Saccharophagus degradans 2-40: one gene and its partner. The protein of the gene in region 1 binds, or shares a complex with, the protein of each later gene. Links are inferred from orthologs where the notes say so. Each region holds a gene or a part of one and is shown in the gene's direction. Other genes may lie near its edges.

Region 1 (6,548 bases):
GCAATGGTTAGAAATTGGCATGTTGTTAATTCAAGAGCCGGAAGTGCTACTGGTGGATGAACCCGCCGGCGGCATGACCGACTACGAAACAATGGAAACTGCCAAACTGCTAAAAGAAATTAGCCAAGAGCACTCGGTAATAGTGGTAGAGCACGATATGGATTTTGTGCGTGCACTTGATTGCAAGGTTACGGTACTGCACGAAGGTAGCGTACTGGCCGAGGGGACACTCGATAAAGTGTCTAGTGATAAACGCGTTGTGGAGGTATACCTGGGCCGCTAGGCTTGGGTAACCCTGGTGAAATTATGTTAGATGCACAAAATATAAATTTGCATTACGGCGCGAGCTTGGCGTTGCAAGGTGTAAGTTTAAAAGCAGAAAAAGGCAAAGTAAGTTGTATTCTTGGTCGCAACGGTGTGGGCAAGTCGAGCTTAATGCAGGCGGTTACGGGGCGGCACCCAGTAAGTGCTGGCACTATTATTTGGAATGGTGACGACATAACTAAATTACCCGCCGCTGACCGCGCCAAGCGGGGCATTGCTTATGTGCCGCAAGGTAGGCAAATTTTTTCGCAATTAACCGTAAAAGAAAATTTACAAACCGGCTTTGCAACGTTGCCGCGCGGCCATCGCAAAATTAAGGATGAAATTTTCGATTTGTTCCCCGTATTGCGCAAAATGCTTGCACGTCGCGGTGGAGACCTCTCTGGCGGGCAACAGCAGCAGTTATCCATTGCCCGCGCTTTGGTTACTCAGCCGCAAATGCTTATTTTAGATGAGCCTACAGAAGGTATTCAGCCCTCCATTATTAAAGATATACATAACGTGATAGATATTCTGCGCCAGCAGGGTGATATGGCCATTATATTGGTAGAGCAGTATTTTGAGTTTGCTCGTGCACTGGGCGACACCTATGCCGTTATGGACAGAGGCCTAGTAACACTGAGCGGAAATGTGGCAGACATGAATGAAACAGAGGTGCGTAAGTTCCTTACTGTTTAGTTGTTTTAAGGTATGCACCCAAAAGCGCCCCTTCGAGGGCGCTTTTTTTTGGCCCAAAACCCATGAAAAGTGCACCGTTAGATGATTTTGCGATAAAAACCTAAAGATTTTGGCGCCTTTAGTCACATTTTGCATGGTGAATAACTGTTTGAATCATTCTGGTGCGTATATGGTGAGCATGCCATAGGGGATTGCACCATATTTGTGCCTTGCGAGTTTTGGTGTTGATCAAAATTCGCGCTTTAATGTTTTAAGTTATTGATATTTAAAGGAATATTAAAGTTGGCGTGGAAAGTGCTAAAACCTAGGCAAGATCGCTCGTTATGTTTATCAACGAACACTTAATTAAAACTAGACAAAAAATACTTCTATTGGAGGAAGCATTATGAACTCAACTAAAAAATTATTGGCCACTGCAGTAGCCGCTTCAACTATGGCTGTTGCCGCTATGGCACCTGTTGCTAACGCAGAAGTTTCTGCTTCTGTTGGTGTAGCTTCTACTTACTTGTGGCGTGGTTACGACCTAGGTACAGGCACTCCTGCTGTATCTGGTGATTTAAACTTTAGCCAAAATGGTTTCTACACTGGTATTTGGGGTTCATCTGGTGATACTGCTGCGGGGACTGAGTATGACCTATACATCGGTTACGGTGGTGAAGTTGGTGATTTCTCCTACGACGTTAGCTTGTGGAGCTACGTATACCCAACAGGTGCTGGCTACCTCGACGACGAAGATACCGCTGAGTTAGAAGAAACCAATATCGGCGATTTAATGGATGCAGTTATTTCTGTAGGTTACGGCCCTGTTGCCTTGACTTACTACGGCAATGTTGAAGGTGCAGACGATTATAGCTACGTAACTTTGGATGCTACTTTCGATAAGTTTAATGTACTTTTGGGTAGTCATAGTGGTGACACTGACGAAGCTACACACTTAAATGTTGCTTACTCCTACAATGACAATCTTTCTTTTACTTTAAGCAAAATAGTATCGTCTAACGATGGTGATATCGATGAAGATTCTGGCGATATGGTCGAAGTTGATGGCGATGTTAAATTCGTAGTTTCATACAGCTTGCCAATCGGCGAGTAATTGATTCAGCCGGCATCTATTTATTAGGTGCCGGCTGTTTTTTTAAACAGCAGCCAATTTAGCTGCAAAAAAATAAGGAGCAGTCTTATGAAATTAATTACTGCCGTAATTAAGCCTTTTAAATTGGATGCAGTACGCGAAGCATTATCAGAAATTGGTGTGCAAGGTATTACAGTAACTGAAGTAAAAGGTTTCGGCCGTCAAAAAGGTCATACAGAGCTATACCGTGGTGCAGAGTACGTAGTGGACTTTCTGCCAAAAACTAAATTGGAAGTAGCGGTAGCAGATAATCAGGTGGATTCTGTTGTAGAAACCATCAGCAAAGCAGCGCACAGCGGCAAGATTGGAGACGGAAAAATATTCGTTTCAGCTCTTGAACAAGTTATCCGCATTCGCACCGGCGAGTCCGGCGAAGACGCACTTTAATTTTAATTTATAAGTAGAATCCAAAACTCGGAGAACTGCTATGGAAAACTCCATATTTGAATTGCAGTACGCATTAGATACCTTTTATTTCTTGGTATGTGGCGCACTGGTTATGTGGATGGCCGCCGGCTTCGCAATGTTAGAAGCTGGTTTGGTTCGTTCAAAGAATACGACAGAAATTTTAACTAAAAACGTTGCTCTGTTTGCTATTGCTTGCATCATGTACTTTGTATGTGGTTATGCAATTATGTACGGCGGCGACTACTTCTTAACAACTATCACTGGTGATGGTGTAACTGGCGCAGAAGAGCCAGCTAGCTATGCACCTTCTGCAGACTTTTTCTTCCAGGTTGTATTCGTTGCTACTGCAATGTCTATTGTGTCTGGTGCGGTTGCAGAGCGTATGAAACTTTGGGCTTTCTTAGCTTTCGCTGTTGTAATGTGTGGTGTTATTTACCCAGTGGAAGGCGGTTGGACTTGGGGTGGAAACTCTGTATTTGGCATGTACACCTTAGGTGACTTAGGTTGGTCTGACTTTGCTGGTTCCGGTATTGTTCACATGGCTGGTGCTGCTGCAGCGCTAGCTGGTGTATTAGTATTGGGCGCTCGTAAAGGTAAATACGGCCCGAACGGTCAAATCAACGCGATTCCTGGTGCAAACTTACCTTTAGCTACTTTGGGTACTTTCATCCTGTGGATGGGTTGGTTCGGCTTTAACGGTGGTTCTGTATTGGCTACCGCTTCTGTAGAAAGCGCTAACTCAGTAGCAATCGTATTTATGAATACCAATGCTGCCGCTGCAGGTGGTTTAGTATCTGCACTTATCTTGGCGCGTATACTGTTTGGTAAAGCTGACTTAACTATGGCTCTAAACGGTGCATTGGCAGGCTTGGTTGCTATTACTGCAGAGCCTTCAACCCCATCTGCTTTACAAGCTACTTTGTTTGGCGGCCTAGGTGGCTTGTTGGTTGTATTCAGCATTCTTACTTTAGATAAGCTAAAAATTGATGATCCTGTGGGCGCTATCTCTGTTCACGGTGTAGTTGGTTTGTTGGGCTTGTTGTTAGTACCTGTTACTAACGATGCTTCTAGCTTCAGCGGTCAAATCATTGGTGCATTAACTATCTTCACTTGGGTATTTGGTACTAGCCTAGCTGTTTGGTTCTTAATCAAACTAGTGATCGGTGTACGCGTAAGCGAAGAAGAAGAGTTCGAAGGTGTGGATCTTTCCGAGTGCGGAATGGAAGCCTACCCAGAATTCACCAATGGCAAATAATCTAAACCTTAGGGTTTGATTAAAAAACCGGGGGCTTAGGCCTCCGGTTTTTTTTCGTCTGGCGTTTGTGGTTGGCCGAATCTATGCCCCGCGTGAGTGCAGTTTTTGTATTTCACCCAATAAGGGTGTAAATTTAGCAAACATATTCAGATTTAGTGTGGGTGGTTGTTTTGTGAACAATCGCCTCAAGTAAGAGCTGAAATACTAATAAAAGAGCCGATTAGCCACCTGTTAGGCTGTTAATCGCTTCTGCTATAAAAAAATATCGTACACACAGGTGCATAAAGGGTTTATCTATGAAACTGATTACAGCTGTAATTAAGCCGTTCAAACTAGACGACGTGCGCAACGCGCTGTCTGAAATTGGCGTGCAAGGCATGACCGTAACCGAAGTTAAGGGTTTTGGTCGTCAGAAGGGTCACACAGAGCTTTATAGAGGGGCCGAGTACGTTATCGACTTTTTGCCTAAGGTAAAATTAGAGCTAGTATTGGGTGATGAGCTTATTGATCAAGCCGTAGAAGCCATTTCTAAAGCGGCGCAAACCGGCAAAATTGGCGATGGCAAAATCTTTATTACGCCGTGCGAAGAGGTGATTCGCATTCGCACCGGCGAAACTGGCCCAGAGGCGGTTTAACATTTAACCGGCCAGTTTTATTGCAAGCTACTAAAGGCTCCCAAACGGGGGCCTTTTTTATTTGAGCTGTATATTTTGCGGGGTGTGTGGCGCGTTTGTGTTGGTTTTTTATTACCGAAAATAACTAACACGGCATTTTTTAGCGAAATCTAGAACAAAAAAGACTAACAAAATTGCATTATTTTGATGAGTTTAACCAAAGGCTGAGCTATAAAATAAGCGTAGTTACCTTGTTAACGAATTTTGTAGTGTTTTGTAGTAAGTCTATTTGATTTGTTTTTTGGTTTAGCGGAAGGTGAAAAGTAATGAGTGATGATGACGATTTCTTTGCAGAAGAAGACGTAATTGAGGAAGACGATAACAGCGAGAGCGAGTATGGTGAATACGGTAATTCACTTACAGCCAAAGAGGCAGAGCGCGCTCGGTTGCAGGCAGAAATGGAAGCTTTTTTAGCTAGTGGCGGTCGCATTAATGAGATTCCAGCCAACGTGGTGGCAGATCCACCCAAAAAGCCAACTTCCAGCTACGGCGGCCAACCTATTTAAGGTAAACGCTTATTGCTGTTGAGTTCGCTTAGCTAGCCAATAAAAAACGGGTTGATGTTGTGCATCAGCCCGTTTTTTATGTGTGATACCTTTGTGCGGGTGAGTGCTTACTTGCCGGTAAACAGAGGTTTAATAATTTTTTATATATTTGGGCAGAAGCCGGTTTAGCACTTCGGCTATATAGCCTAAAAATATTGTGCCCATGCCAGAGTGGTAAAATTTAGGGTCTTCGTTGCCTATTGCCAATACGCCTAGCGGTTTGCTGTGAATAAGCACCGACATTGCAGCGCTGCCAATGTGGGGCGCGTCTTTATCAAATAAAAATTTACACTCATCGTCTTTAATGCCGCCGCTTACCGCTTTGGGGGATTTAATTCTGCGGCCTATTACATCGCGTGCAACATGCAGGTTTTCTATGCGCGCTGCAGTCGAGGGGACGGTTTGATGGTTGCCAAAAATAATTAAGCGGGTGTGTTGAATATTAAATTCTTTATCGAAGCTGTAATAGAGGGCATCAACTAAATCGCCTAGGTCGTTACATTCCAGTAGGGCTAAGACAAGGCGCTTACTTTTTTCGAACAGGCGGTCGTTCTCGCGTGCGTTATCTAACAGGTTACTTAGGCGTTGGCGCATATCCATATTGCGATCGCGTAAAACAGACACCTGCCGCTCTACTAGCGATACCGCTTTACCGCTATCGTGGGGTAATTCTAATTCGCCCAAAAGACGAGAGTGTTTAACAAAAAAATCGGGGTTTTCGGCTAAATACTCTGCAACTCGCTGATCGGTAATTGACGCGTCTCGGTTACTCATATCTTAACTTGTCCATGAAATACCGTGGTGGCAGGCCCGGTCATCATTACTGGGCTGTCTACACCTTCCCACGTTATAGAAAGGCTGCCGCCAGGCAGGTTTACTTTTACGGTGTTTTCAAGCAAGCCCTGCAAACGCCCAGCAACCACAGCGGCACACGCACCGGTCCCGCAAGCTAAGGTTTCGCCTGCGCCGCGCTCGTATACGCGCAGGTTAATTTCGCTGGGGCTAACTACCTGCATAAAGCCGGCATTCACTTTTTTAGGGAAGTGAGGGTGGGCTTCTATTTCTGGGCCGAGGGTTTCTACCGGCGCGGTTTTGCAGTCGTTAACACAGTACACCGCATGGGGGTTGCCCATAGAAACGGCACCAATTGTTATATCGCCTGCGCCTTGCGTTGGCAGTGTATAACTGGTTGCCTGCTGCGGCGCTGCGAGGGGAATATCGGCGGGGCTAAGAATAGGTGCGCCCATATCGACAGTAACTTGATCGTCTTCTTGTACATGTAACACCATGCGGCCCACGGCTGTTTCTACGGTAATAACGCTTTTTGCCGTTAGTCCGCGCTGCCGCACAAACACCGCAAAGCAGCGGGCGCCGTTGCCACAGTTTTCTACTTCACTGCCATCGTGATTAAAAATGCGGTATTTAAAATCGGCGTCGGGGGAATCGGGTGTTTCTACAACCAATACTTGATCGCAGCCCACACCAAAATGGCGGTCGGCCAGTTGGCGCGCTCGCTCTGGGGTAATGGTGAC
Region 2 (6,653 bases), 2.4 Mb from region 1 along the record:
TCGATTGTAAAGCGCTTGTGTATCCCCAACCTATTGAAATACCCCCGCCAAACTCCAGCGAGATAGAAGGCGACAAAGAAGCTGAGCACCCAATAAGAGGCGGCGAAGATTTTAGCGGTTTAGACCGCTACCGCCCTGGTGATGCGCTGCGCAATATCGCATGGAAGGCCTCTGCACGCGGCAAAGGCCTATTCGTAAAAGAGTACAGTCAAAACGAATCATGTGAAATTTGGCTGGACTACTTCTCGGCATTAGCCATGGATATGGAGGCTAAGTTATCTGGCTTGTGCTATTGGGCAATAGAATACGATAAATTAAATGAAAACTACGGCCTGCACTTACCCAGCGTTAAAATAGAGCCAGCATCGGGCGACGCGCATACGCAAAGAGTATTAACTGCATTGGCAGAATTTGATGCGCATTACAATACCGCGGCTAGGGGCTAAATATTGTGACTAGCCAAATAGCCATTGTTAAAAACCAAATATCTCGCGACGCATTAGCGTGGTGCTTGGCAGCACAAAGTATTTGTATTCTACCTTTGTTTTTCTATTTTCCATTTTGGGTGCCGATTTTGTGGTTGGTTGCCGCAGCGTGGCGAGTGCAAATTTACCGCGGCCACTGGGGTTACCCACCTTCTTTTGTGAAACTTCTTTTAGGGCTTAGTTGTATTGCTGGGCTTTGGGTTACTTATCGAGGTGGGTTTGGGGTAGAGCCGGTTGTTGCATTTTTAGTGTGCGCATTTGTTTTAAAACTATTAGAAGCGCGCACTAAAAAAGATGTGGTTATCGTTTTATACGTTTGTTTTGTGGCTGTAGCTGCCCAGTTACTTTTTAATCAAACTATTATTGCCGCTTTCTATGCCATTATTTCGTTAGTTGTAATAATTGCAGCATTTACTGCAGTGTTTAGCCTTGTGGCAAACCGTATTAAACACAGGCTTTTTTATGCCAGCAAATTAACCTTGCAGGCGCTACCTTTAGCCGTTGTGTTATTTCTTGTGTTGCCAAGGTTGGGGCAGTTATGGGCGGTGCCATTAAATAATGCTAGTGGCACAACTGGGTTCAGTGACTCGATGGCCCCTGGTGATATTAGCAATTTGATTCGCTCAAGCGCGGTCGCTTTTCGTGCTTCGTTTACTAGTAGTAACGAAGATGTTGCCGAACCTGTTATACCCAAACAGCAAGATTTATATTGGCGCGGTTTAGTGCTGGAAGATTACGACGGTCGCCGTTGGAAGCGAAACCGGTATCAGCAGGCTGCAGATTTCGCAAGATCCTCAAACAAAGAGGTAACGAGTGAGGTTGTAACCGCAGGCGAATATGTAGAATATTCTATTTTAATGGAACCCCACCAGCAGCGTTGGTTGTTTACCCTTATGGCTCCAGAGGTGCTATTAAATAGCACGGTAAGTATAGGTTTTAAACCTCAGGCATTGCTTTCCGCTAATCTACCAGTAACTCAGCGTATTCAATACCAAATCCGATCCGCTCAAAAATATAGTTTTCAAACAGAAGGCTTAAGGCGGGATGAGCTTAAACGATCTCTTCAGGTGCCGGATGAGCTAAACCCTCGAACTAAAGAATTGGTTGAAAGTTGGTTGGCAAGTGGGTTAACTCAGCAACAAATTATAGAAAAAGCCCTGGATTTATATAGAGAAAGTTTTTACTACACGTTAAACCCACCGCCATTAGGCAGTGATGCGATTGATGAGTTTTTGTTTATAACGCGCCGTGGTTTTTGTGAGCATTTTAGTAGTAGCTTTACCTATATGATGCGCTTGGCCAATATTCCCGCGCGCGTAGTGGTTGGTTATCAGGGGGGCGAGCAAAATAGCATAGAAAACTATTTACTTGTGCGGCAATCAGATGCGCACGCGTGGGCTGAGGTTTGGTTAGAAGGGAAAGGCTGGCAGCGAATTGACCCCACCCATGTGGTCGCTCCAAATCGTATAGAGCAAGGCCTTTTTAATTCTGTAGAAGAAAGTGAGGCCGCGCAACTTGAGGGCCGCTTTGTTAAGCAGTTTGCGCTATTGAATAGACTGCAAATGCGATGGGATTCTATAAATTACTTATGGCATTCTCAGGTTTTGGCCTACGACAGCAATGCTCAAAAAAGTTTGTTTAAGCGCTTATTGGGTGGCACGGAATATTGGCGTATAGCCCTAGCACTATTTGGCAGTGTGGCAGTGTTGTTATGTATGTATTTTATTGCTCCCATGCTGCAAAAGGGGGCTAGTCAGCCTGCGGAAGTGAAGCTGTTCAATATCTTTGAAAAAAAGCTTTGTAAATTGGGGTATACACGTTTAAAAGGTGAGACTGCGGCGCAATTTGTTGAGCGCATTGCAAAGGCTAACCCCGAGTTGGCCGATCCATTGCTCAAAGTGCGGGATTCATTTTATGCTGCGGCCTATCAAAGCTCGGCAGAAAATATCGCTGTTGGAGTGAAGCGGCTTGCAGCAGTGCTGAAGGTATTTCCCTACAGTAAGGTGAGCCCGCCATAATTATTAGGTGAATGCATTAGGAGGCGTTTGTGGTATTACGAAACAGAAAAAAGTTTGTTCTGTATGTTTCGGCCCTGCTTATTATTACCGGTGTGAGCGGTGCCGTTCACTCGCAAGGCGCGATAGTAAAGTGGGTGGATGAAAACGGTAAGGTTCACTACGGGGATAGACCACCTAAAGATAAGAATATTCAGGTTGAAACGATTCAGCGTGATGCTTTGGAATTACAAGAAGAAGCCGAAGCCGCGGCAGCCGCAGAAGTCGAGGCAGAGCAAGTTGAAGAACCCGAGTGGGATTCTGAAGCAGAAATAGCGCGTATTAAGCGTGAAGCAGGGATATCACAAGGCGGGAGTGGTGACTCAATCGAAACTCGAGATCAGTGTTTTGCCGCTTATCCTGCCCCGCCTTTGAAGCGCACCGCGCGAGGGTTGAGGCAAGCAGACTCGGCTGCTAGCGGTAGTGAGTTAGATGAATGCTTAAATAATGTATGCAACTATTACGATGATTGTGGTTAAAGTCTTTCTAAATTAGCGTGGCCCAATATGGGGTGTGCATGTTTGGCATCCTATGGTATCTTTCTTTGATTGGTTGCAATGCTCTGTAGCTGTGCGCATTACTGCATATGGTGCAAGCAAATAGTCCAAACTGGTGCAAATATTCGTTCAATCGCCAACAGAGCAGATGGACGCAATATATTTAAAAAATACAATAATATCTCGTCAAAAGAGGTCCCATTGATGAAACCCCTTCTTCGCACGTTGCCATTGGCAGCACTGCTATTGCCAAGTATTGCCTTAGCAGATGACTTAAATGGTGCAAACACCGCATGGATACTTACCGCTACTGCTTTAGTACTCTTTATGACGTTGCCCGGCCTGTCGCTTTTTTACGGCGGTTTGGTGCGCACAAAAAATGTACTAAGTGTGCTTATGCAATGCTTCGCCATTGCGTGTATCGCATCGTTAATTTGGTTTGCATTCGGCTATAGCCTCGCTTTCTCTGAAGGCAATATGATTATTGGAGACCTAAGCAAAGCCTTTTTTAATGGCATGGGTAAAAATTCAATGTCTGGCGATATACCCGAGCCACTCTTTGCTATGTTTCAAATGACCTTTGTGATTATCACCCCTGCGTTAATTGTGGGTGCATTTGCAGAGCGTATGAAGTTCTCTTCGGTGCTCATTTCTACCGTTTTATGGATACCTCTTGTTTACGCACCTGTTTGTCATTGGGTGTGGGGCGGCGGTTGGTTAGCTAGCCAGTTTGGTGTACTCGACTTTGCCGGCGGTACTGTTGTGCATATTACTGCGGGTGTAGCTGCACTGGTAACTGCACTTATGATTGGCAATCGTAATGGTTTTCCACATACGCCGATGCCCCCGCATAACATGACAATGACCGTAACAGGCGCGGGTATGTTGTGGGTAGGCTGGTTCGGTTTTAACGCTGGTAGTGCGCTAAGCGCGGGTGGCGATGCCGCCATGGCAATGCTGGTTACGCACATATCTGCTGCTGCCGGTTCGTTAGCATGGATGACCATCGAATGGCTCAAGTTTGGTAAGCCAAGCGTGTTGGGTATTGTTACCGGTATGGTTGCAGGTTTAGGTACTATTACACCTGCGTCTGGGTTTGTTGGCCCTGGTGGTGCGTTAGTCATTGGTATAACCGCTGGTGTAGTGTGTTTTTATGCCACCCAGTTAATCAAACGCAAACTAGTTATTGATGACTCTCTTGACGTTTTCCCAGTGCACGGCGTTGGCGGTATTTTGGGTACTATGCTTGCCGGTGTATTTGCCTCTACAAGTATTGGTGCTTTCTCTGGCCACGGTTTCGCAGATGGAATAGAAACAATGGGTGCGCAGGTTTGGTCTCAGTTTGTGGGTGTCATTACTACTATTGTGTTCACAGCGGTTATGACCTACATCATCATTAAAGTTACCGGTTGGATTACAGGCGGTATACGTGTCGACAAAGATGAAGAGACCCAAGGGTTAGACTTAGTATTACACGACGAAGCAGGTTATAAACTTTAATCTACTTTGTTCTCGCTTTAGTCGCTACAAGTAACTAGCTATCAAAAAGCCCTCCACGCGAGGGCTTTTTTCTGCCTGACAAATAAAGGTAACCCAAAGTTTTTTTTGACGCGAAAGTTTGCATAGTGTATTTAGATGCTTACGAATCTAATAATAACGCAAGGGATACAAAGGGAACGAACATATGGCCTTATACGACGTATATATCATTAACGTATTGGACTCAGAGGAGCAGGTAGCAAAGGCGGCCGCGCTATTAGCAGCGAAATTTAGGCTTACACCGGAGCAGGCTCAAAACCTGCAAAATAAGAAACGAGCAATAATTAAAAGGGCGGTAGACGAAGCTACGGCAAAAAAACTAGAAGCGGCTATTGTTGATTGTGGCTTACAAGCAGAACTTGTAGACGATTCTATTGTGGTGGAATTAGAGCTAGCGGACAATCTACCCCAAGCGAATGGTGAATCAAAACACGCGAGTAGCGATTCAGCAGGTAAGCACGACACCGCCGATAATATCTATCAAGCACCGGCTGCCCCAGTAGGTAAACAAGTTTTCTGTCGCCAATGCGGTAGCCAAATGCCGGTTGAGCAGCGAGTCTGCATAAATTGTGGGGCGACAATGGCAACTGGTACTGGGCGGAGCAAAGTTGTTGCAGGCTTTCTGGCGTTTTTCCTCGGTGGATTTGGTGTGCACCGTTTTTATCTGGGGCAGTGGTGGGGTATTTTTTATATACCATTCTATTTTATTTTCTTCTTATCGAGCTTTATTTCGCTGGTGGAAGCGATTTATTTCTGGGCCTGCTCGAAGGAGCGCTGGGATGAAAAGTATGGTGATAAACCAGCGAGTTCCGGTTTGGTTATTGCGCTTATTGCCATAATCCCCATTATTGCGGTTGTAGGTATTTTAGCTGCGATTGCTTTACCTGCTTATCAAGATTACACAATTCGAGCAAAAGTAGCTGGTAGTTTGGCGGAAGCTCGCGCGTGGCAAGTGGCTGTCGAAGAGACTGCCGTTTCATCTAATTTTGTTCCAAATAGCAACTTAGATGCAGGAATAAACCTAAAGGCGACTAGTCCGCACTTAAATAGCATTAAAGTAGTTGAGGGCGGTGAAATTGAGCTTTTATTTAACCCGTTTACAGCAAACCAAGAGTCTCATTCAATTACGCTAACGCCCCAGTTTAATACGCGAAACGGTAAAATCTTTTCCGCTAGCTGGGATTGTAGGGGAGGATCGCTGCCTAATATGTATCGTCCTGTGGCATGCCGTAAGAATTAGTCGAAGCTAAGGCAAACTAAGGCAAAACAACCTCTCTTGATTTAGCTGGCGACCGTTGTTAGTGCGCCAGCTAATACTCACCCTCCCAAATTCTCTGCTTACCGCTTAGATTAGCTTAGTTATAGCCGGTTACCTTTTTAATAGGTTTTACCTATTATGAGTATTTCTTTAATTAAATTTTATTTGAAAGTGATTCTCATTATTCTGTAGGAAATCAAACAGAAAAGAGGGTTTCGCCATGAAGAAAACATGTTCCTACACCGCAATGCACTTCACTATCGCGTTTGGCGTTGCTTGGATGCTTACTGGTGACTTTGTAGTAGGGGGCTTAGTAGCAATTGTAGAGCCAGCGGTAAACAGTGTTGCCTACTTCTTTCACGAGCGCGCTTGGGCGCGAATTGCAGCTCGTCCAAGCGTAGTTGCGTAGGTGATTATTATGACTGACCAAAAGGTAATAATGATTCGCCATGCACAAAGCGAATGGAATGCGAAAGGCCTCTTTACTGGCTGGGCAGACCCTGTGCTTACCCCGCTGGGGCGCAAGGAAGCAGCAGAAGCGGCAAGTAATTTGGCAAAGCTAGGCCTAAAGTTTGACCGTATTTATACCTCGGTATTGCAGCGGGCCACAGAAACCGCGTCCATTATCGCTAAAAGCCTTAATTGCCAAGTACCGCTAACAAAAAGTTGGCAGCTTAACGAGCGCCACTACGGTGTGCTGCAAGGCAAAAGTAAAGAGGCATTGGCTAAGCAAGTAGGTGCAGAGCAGGTATGGCGCTGGCGCAGAGGGTTTGAAGATATGCCGCCACCTATGCCGCTAGCTAGCCCAATGCACGCGCGC

The links.
Region 2: the proteins of glnK (region 1) and SDE_RS10840 are in contact, whole or in part, in a solved structure (PDB 2NS1), measured with the Escherichia coli proteins. The link is inferred for Saccharophagus degradans 2-40 from one-to-one orthologs.

The regions. Positions count from the first base shown.
Region 1 is NC_007912.1:290,519-297,066, forward strand. What follows is about bases 1,080-3,851. They hold glnK (P-II family nitrogen regulator), read left to right. Parts: upstream 1,080-2,182; coding sequence 2,183-2,521; downstream 2,522-3,851. Other genes in these bases: SDE_RS01230 (TorF family putative porin), read left to right, coding at 1,388-2,095; SDE_RS01240 (ammonium transporter), read left to right, coding at 2,562-3,797. Also shown: urea ABC transporter ATP-binding protein UrtD, read left to right, coding at 1-283; urea ABC transporter ATP-binding subunit UrtE, read left to right, coding at 307-1,002; SDE_RS01245 (P-II family nitrogen regulator), read left to right, coding at 4,094-4,432; SDE_RS01250 (hypothetical protein), read left to right, coding at 4,738-4,977; SDE_RS01255 (DUF484 family protein), read right to left, coding at 5,107-5,790; dapF (diaminopimelate epimerase), read right to left, coding at 5,787-6,548. UniProt on the Escherichia coli protein: Involved in the regulation of nitrogen metabolism. Regulates the activity of its targets by protein-protein interaction in response to the nitrogen status of the cell.
Region 2 is NC_007912.1:2,641,119-2,647,771, reverse strand. What follows is about bases 2,512-5,388. They hold SDE_RS10840 (ammonium transporter), read left to right. Parts: upstream 2,512-3,240; coding sequence 3,241-4,536; downstream 4,537-5,388. Other genes in these bases: SDE_RS21310 (NINE protein), read left to right, coding at 4,721-5,388; SDE_RS10845 (DUF4124 domain-containing protein), read left to right, coding at 2,533-3,018. Also shown: SDE_RS10855 (DUF58 domain-containing protein), read left to right, coding at 1-446; SDE_RS10850 (transglutaminase TgpA family protein), read left to right, coding at 452-2,503; more of SDE_RS21310, read left to right, coding at 5,389-5,815; SDE_RS10830 (DUF2061 domain-containing protein), read left to right, coding at 6,054-6,242; SDE_RS10825 (2,3-bisphosphoglycerate-dependent phosphoglycerate mutase), read left to right, coding at 6,252-6,653. UniProt on the Escherichia coli protein: Involved in the uptake of ammonium/ammonia (NH(4)(+)/NH(3)). Transport is electrogenic. Following sequestration of NH(4)(+) at the periplasmic face, NH(4)(+) is deprotonated and neutral NH(3) is transported into the cytoplasm.